DNA from 2 places in the Peptoniphilus sp. HMSC075B08 genome. Region 1 is predicted to be linked to the other one. Evidence: predicted binding sites of a transcription regulator. Region 1 holds the regulator's gene; the other holds the start of a gene.

Region 1 (3,431 bases):
GGAAGGTTGATATTTGTTGACATTGTAGAAGATAGTTCCTTCTTAGCCTTTTCAGCTGCTTCCTTAAGTCTTTGAAGACTCATGTTGTCAGACTTAAGATCAATTCCATTTTCCTTTTTGAATTCTTCAGCAATATAGTCGATTAATCTATTGTCGAAGTCATCTCCACCAAGTTTGTTGTTACCACGAGTTGCGTGTACTTCGAATACACCGTCAGAAAGTTCAAGGATAGATACGTCAAATGTACCACCACCAAGGTCATAAACCATAACAGTTTGTGCTTCAGTGTCCTTGTCTTCTCCATAAGCAAGTGCAGCTGCAGTTGGTTCGTTTACAATTCTCTTTACATCAAGTCCTGCAATTCTTCCTGCGTCTTTAGTTGCTTGTCTTTGAGCATCTGTGAAGTAAGCTGGAACTGTAATAACAGCTTCTGTAATCTTTTCTCCAAGATAAGATTCTGCGTCAGCCTTTAATTTTTGTAGAATCATAGCTGAAATATCTTGTGGAGAGTAAGTTTTGTCGTCAATTTTTACGTTAAAATCAGAACCCATGTGTCTCTTAATAGAAGAGATTGTTCTATCAGGGTTTGTGATTGCTTGTCTCTTAGCAGTTTCACCTACTAATCTTTCGCCATCTTTTGTAAAAGCTACTACTGATGGAGTAGTTCTGTTACCTTCAATGTTAGGAATAATTACAGATTCTCCACCTTCCATTACTGCTACTGCAGAGTTAGTTGTACCTAAGTCAATACCAATTATTTTTCCCATATATATTTCCTCCTAAAATTCTTATTGTGAAACTTTGACCATTGCAGGTCTTAGTGTTTTCTCGTTAATTAAATAACCTTTTTGCAATACTTCTATAACATAACCACTGTCGTATTCATCAGAATCTTCAGTGAGTACTGCGTGATGATACATTGGATCAAACTCTTGTCCCAATGCTTCCATCTCAACTATACCGTCTTTTGCAAGAACGTCAGTAAGTTGATTTTTTATCATTAATATTCCTTCATAAGTTGAGTCCTTGTCCTTTATGGAATCCAAGGCTCTTTCAAAATTATCTATGACAGGAAGTAAGTCATTTGCAATTTTTTTAACTCCAAGTTCAACATATTCAGACTTTTGTGCCTCAGTCCTTCTCTTATAGTTAGAGAAGTCTGCTTGAAGTCTCATAAATTTATCTGTTAAGTCTTGATATTTTTCATCATCAGAAGCTTCTACTTCAGCTTCTTCATTTATATCAAGTTCTTCTTCTTTCATATCTATATCTTCTTCATTTTGTAAATCATCTTTTTTTATATCTTCATTCGTCATGTACTCCCTCACATTTCTTTCAATCCACTTTTCACAGCGTCGCTAAATACTTTAACAACTTTAACCAATCTCATGTAGTCAATCCTAACTGGTCCAATAAGTCCAATACTTCCATAGATTCCATTTTCTCTAGAGAAAGGAGCTCTAATAATAGTATTTTCCTTCATGAGACTTGCACTATTTTCTGCTCCAATAATAACCTCAACATCGCTGGTAAAATTATCATTTTTTAGAATTTGAAATAGGCTGTCCCTATCTTCTACTAGACTCATGAAATCTCTTGCCTTGTCTATGTCCTTATATTCATCAAAGTTTAAAATATTTGTAAGACCATCATAATAGATGTCAATAGAAGAGACTTTTTTGTTAAATTGACTAGCAATTTTTACAATATCAGAAATAAATTTTCCATGCCTTATATAGTCATCTGAAAGTGAAATCTTAAGAGATTCAATTTCGCTGAAATCAATTCCCGATATCTTTTCATTTAAGACCTTCTCTATTAGATAAAAATCTTCGTCAGAAATATTTTCTATTTCTAAAAAGTATTTCTCAATAACTCCCTTGTCTCCTATTAAAACTAAAAGAGCTGTGTATTCATCTAACTTAACTAGAGTAAGTCTTTTTATTTTTGTATCGGCCTTCTGTGGTGTTATGAGATAAGCCGTACAAGAACTTATATTGGCTAGGAGATTGACTACATTCTTGTAAAATTCTTCGTGATTTCTCGAAGAGAATAAGAGTCTCTCCATGATTTTTTGTGAGGCATCTAGGTCGTGAAAGCTATTAAAGTTTTTAAAAAGTTCATCGACATAGAAGCGGTAAGCCTTGTCAGAAGGAATTCTTCCTGCTGATTGATGGGGCTTATTTAAAAAACCAAGATCTTCAAGATCTGCCATTTCATTTCTTATAGTTGCAGAGCTAACTCCAAGATTGTAATCTTTGGAGAGAGTTCTCGATCCAACGGGAGTAGGCATATCGATATATGCCTCAATTATGGCATTTAAAATATTAATTTTTCTAGTATCCATAACCCCTCCTTTTGTTAGCACTCATTAACCCCGAGTGCTAATCTATGTATATAATACTTCACACCTAGGACTTTGTCAAGGATTTTTAAAAATTATTTTGACTAATTTTGACTTTCTTTTAAATAATTTATTTCCTATTATTTTGATAATTTATAATCTAGCTTCTTACAAATCAATCTATATATACGTTATAACGTATAAATAGTTATCCATTCTTTCCTCTATTTATGATAAAATTAGAAATTGGAGATGATTACATTGAAGAAGAATGAAACCCTATCTTTTGTTGTTACAATTGTAGCTGCAGTTTTAATTGCACTTTTTGTGAGAACTTTTATTTTTAATATAGCTGTAGTTAATGGAGAGTCTATGCACCCTACTTTAAATGAAAGGGATAAATTAATTTGCCTTTCCTACAAGAGATACACCGACCTACCTCGCGGAGAAATTGTGGTCATAGATGCACCTAACGACAATAGAAACTATATTAAGAGATTAATAGGAAAGCCTGGGGACACAATAGCATTTAAAGATGGTCAGGTTATATTAAACGGAAAAGTTTTAGAAGAATCTTACACTTCTACTGATTACACTGAGTCCGATGTAGAAAGTTTTACACTAAAAGATGATGAGTACTTCGTAATGGGAGACAACAGACTTCCTGGTATGAGCATTGACTCAAGATACTTTGGACCAATTGAAAAGAAAAGAATAAAGTCAGCCGCAGTTTATAGGATTTTACCTCTTAATAATAGAGGAAAAATTTAAAATATAAAATCCCCAAGAAATCGGAGGTAAAAAATTTGAGAAATCAAAAAAATATAAGAAATTTTTCAATAATCGCACACATTGACCATGGAAAATCAACTCTTGCCGACAGACTAATTGAATCAACAGGCATGCTTACAAAGAGAGAAATGGAACAGCAAGTTCTTGACTCCATGGATCTTGAGCGTGAAAGAGGAATTACAATTAAATTAAAGGCAGTTAGACTAATCTATAAGGACGACAGAGATGGACAAGAATACATCCTAAACCTTATTGATACTCCAGGACACGTAGACTTTAACTATGAAGTTTCACG
Region 2 (3,431 bases), on a different contig from region 1:
CTTCTAGGACCTTGTCTGCCTTAAAGCCTTGGTTGTTTGGCATGTGGCTAAGAGTTTTTTCCATTTCAATGGAGATTTCGCCCTTGCTTGATAGGTAGGCTGCGTCATCTTTTAGATTTGGATTTTCTCTAATTGATGAAACTTCTCCTTCCAAGATTTCCTTCATCTTCTTCACATAGTCTTGTAAAGTTTTTTCGTCTTCTTCTTTCACAGCATCTGTTTCAGAAATTGACTTAAACTTCTTGTCGTCGTATTCTTCTAACATCTTGATGACAAACTCGTCAATTGGGTCTGTTAGGGCAAGAACTTCTATGTCCTTGTCGATAAAGTGCTTGATTTGTGGTAGGTCCTTAATAGCTTCGATTGAAGAACCATTTGCATAGTAGATGAAGTCTTGGTCTGGCTTCATGTCTTTCCTGTACTCGTTAAATGTCACATTATCTCTCTTAGTAGTTGTGTAGATAAAGAGGTCCTTTAGCTTGTCTTTGTCTGCACCATAATTTTCATAGGCACCTGACTTTAGACTAACTCCAAAGTTTTCAAAGAACTCAGCATATTTTCCCCTGTCATTTTTAAGGATCTTTGCAAGTTCATCAAGGATCTTCTTTTCTATATTTTTCTTAATTAGTTGTAACTCACGAGTTTTTTGTAGCATTTCACGTGAGATGTTAAGTGAAATATCTTCTGAGTCAACTACACCCTTTACGAAGCTCAAGTAATCTGGAAGTAGGTCTTCACATTTTTCCATAATTAAAACTCCGTTGGAGTAAAGTTCAAGTCCGCCCTTTTTGTCTGGGTTTAAGAAGTCAAAGGGTCTTCTTGATGGGATGTATAAAATTGACTTAAAGGAAATCATCCCTTCCACAGATATGTGGATGTGGGCAAGAGGGTCTTCAAAGCCAAAGTGTCTTTGTCTGAAGAAATTGTTGTAGTCCTCATCCTTTAATTCGTTTTTATTCTTTCTCCACATTGGAACAGAGGAGTTTAAGACGTCATCTTCTCTATAAGATTCAAATTTTGGATCATCATCAGTTGAATCAGCACTTGGCCTTTTCTTTTCCACTTCCATCTTAATTGGGTAGGAGATGTAGTTGGAGTAGTGACTCACAAGTTCCCTAATCTTATATTCATCGAGGTATTGGTCATAATTTTCTTCTTCAGTATTTTCTCTTAGGTGAAGGGTGATGACTGTACCGTGGTTTTCTTTTTCTGCATCTTCAATGGAGTAGCCATCTGCTCCCTTGGACTTCCAAAGGTGGGCTACGTCTTCTTTGTAAGATCTTGTTAGGACAGAAATTTCATCTGCAACCATGAAGGCAGAGTAGAAGCCTACACCAAACTGGCCAATGATTTCGTGGTCAGCATCTTTTTTATTTAAGTTCTTAAAGTCAAGGGAACCTGACTTTGCTATTGTCCCCAAGTTTTCTACAAGTTCTTCCTCAGTCATACCAAGACCAACGTCTTCTACTGTGATAGTTCTCTTTTCCTTGTCAGGAGTAATCCTGATGAAGTAGTCTTCGTGGTTAAACTTAACCTTGTCGTCGTTAAGGGCGATGTAGTACATCTTGTCCATGGCATCAGATGCATTGGAGATAAGTTCCCTTAAAAATATTTCTTTATTTGTGTAAATGGAATGAATCATCAAGTCCATTAATCTTTCTGTTTCAGCATTGTATTTTTTATTTTGCATTGTATCACCTTCCTATTATTAGCACTCGATAGATGATTCTGCTAATAATATATATCTTTTTATTTAAATAGTCAAACTTTTGAAGATTTATTTTAAAATATAACTTGAGAAATATTTATGAAGTCTTAATAAATTTTTAAATAGAGAAAATAATTAAAAACTCAAAATAAATTGCTTTGAAAATTAAAAATCAAAATAAAATTAAAAAGATAAATTTATCCTTGACAAAATAAATTTCAAGGAATATATTATATCTAATCGATAAACCGATAAAGGAGATTAGTAGTTTTTATGGAGCTTTAAAGAGAGCAAGTCACATGGTGGGAGACTTGTAAGCAAAGTATAAATGAATGGACTCCTGAGGGCGGGGAGAAATAAATCTTTGATTTAAAGTAATACCCGACGGGACTTAGCCGTTAAAATAAGACCAATATGTTAGTATTGATGAGAGGGTGCTTTATGCAAAATTGGGTGGTACCGCAGAAGTTTAGACTTTTGTCCCATTAGGGATGGAAGTCTTTTTTTATTTCCATCCTTCTCTCATAGTTTGAGGAAAAGGAGAATGAAAATGAAAAAAATTTTAGGAGTATTGTCATTAGTTTTATTGTTAGTTGGATGTTCAAATGGAAGTGGAGAAAAAACTTCTGATAGTGAAAGAGTTTATAAGGTTGGAATTTTACAATTTGCCCAACACCCATCACTTGATAATTGTAGGGAAGGTTTCTTGCAAGGTCTTGAAGAAGAAGGCTTTGTTGAAGGGGAAAATTTAGAAGTTGACTACCAAAATGCCCAAGCAGACATGGGGATTGCTGCCCAAATAGCAGATGCCTTTGTGGGCAACAAGGTGGACATGGTGACAGCCATTGCCACACCAGCTGCTATGAGTGCCTATAATGCCACAATGAAGACAGACATACCAGTTGTCTACACAGCAATCACTGACCCAGTGGTGGCACAAGTTGCTGATGAAAACAAAAATCCCCTTGGCAACGTGACAGGCACAAGCGACATCTTACCTGTGGAAGCCCAATTAAAATTAATAAGAGAGCTTTTACCTGATGCAAAAAATCTTGGCATCCTTCACACATCTAGTGAAGCAAACTCTGATTCAATGCTAGAGATTTATAAAGACCTTGCAGGCAAGTACGACTTTAAAGTTATTGATGAAGCCATAAATACTACTGCAGACATACCTCTAGCAACAGACAACTTACTTTCAAAAGTTGACGTAATGACAAATCTTTTAGACAACACAGTTGTGAATTCTCTTCCAACAATTTTAGACAAGGCAAATGCAAAGAAAATTCCTGTTTTTGGTTCTGAAATTGAGCAAGTGAAGATGGGTTGTCTTGGATCAGAAGGGATTGAATATATTTCTCTTGGAAAACAAACTGGTAAGATGGCTGCAAAAATTTTAAGAGGAGAAGCTAAGGCCAGTGAGATGGCTTATGAAATTATTGAAAAGCCAAATTTATATCTAAACTCAAAGGTTGCTGAAGACCTTGGGATAGATATTCCAAAGGACTTACTTGATAGAGCTTCAGAAAATTTTACTGAAATAGGATCTCCTGAAGAAAAGTAGGTGGGTCATGGATATCTTATTAGGAATAATAAGCCAGGGGCTGACTTACAGTTTCTTGGCACTGGGTCTTTACATTGCTTATAGCATCTTGGACTTTCCAGACTTAACAGTTGACGGGTCTTTTCCTCTAGGTGCAGCAGTAACAGTCTTTGCCATCCT

The links. Region 1 encodes HrcA, which represses chaperone genes, less so after heat shock. Its sites were predicted from a motif close to ATTAGCACTCNATANTATNGAGTGCTAAT; they were not measured.
Region 2: a site for HrcA is predicted at 1,708-1,736, ahead of htpG (molecular chaperone HtpG). Genes of this name have one in related genera too.

What each region holds. Positions count from the first base shown of each region.
Region 1 covers NZ_KV820448.1:83,545-86,975, reverse strand. The annotation lists gene dnaK (molecular chaperone DnaK) at 1-767, opposite strand, end outside; gene grpE (nucleotide exchange factor GrpE) at 789-1,316, opposite strand; gene hrcA (heat-inducible transcriptional repressor HrcA) at 1,325-2,347, opposite strand; gene lepB (signal peptidase I) at 2,597-3,115, shown strand; gene lepA (translation elongation factor 4) at 3,151-3,431, shown strand, end outside.
Region 2 covers NZ_KV820429.1:5,582-9,012, reverse strand. The annotation lists gene htpG (molecular chaperone HtpG) at 1-1,690, opposite strand, end outside; T-box leader at 1,951-2,196, shown strand; gene HMPREF3023_RS00485 (ABC transporter substrate-binding protein) at 2,259-3,272, shown strand; gene HMPREF3023_RS00480 (ABC transporter permease) at 3,280-3,431, shown strand, end outside.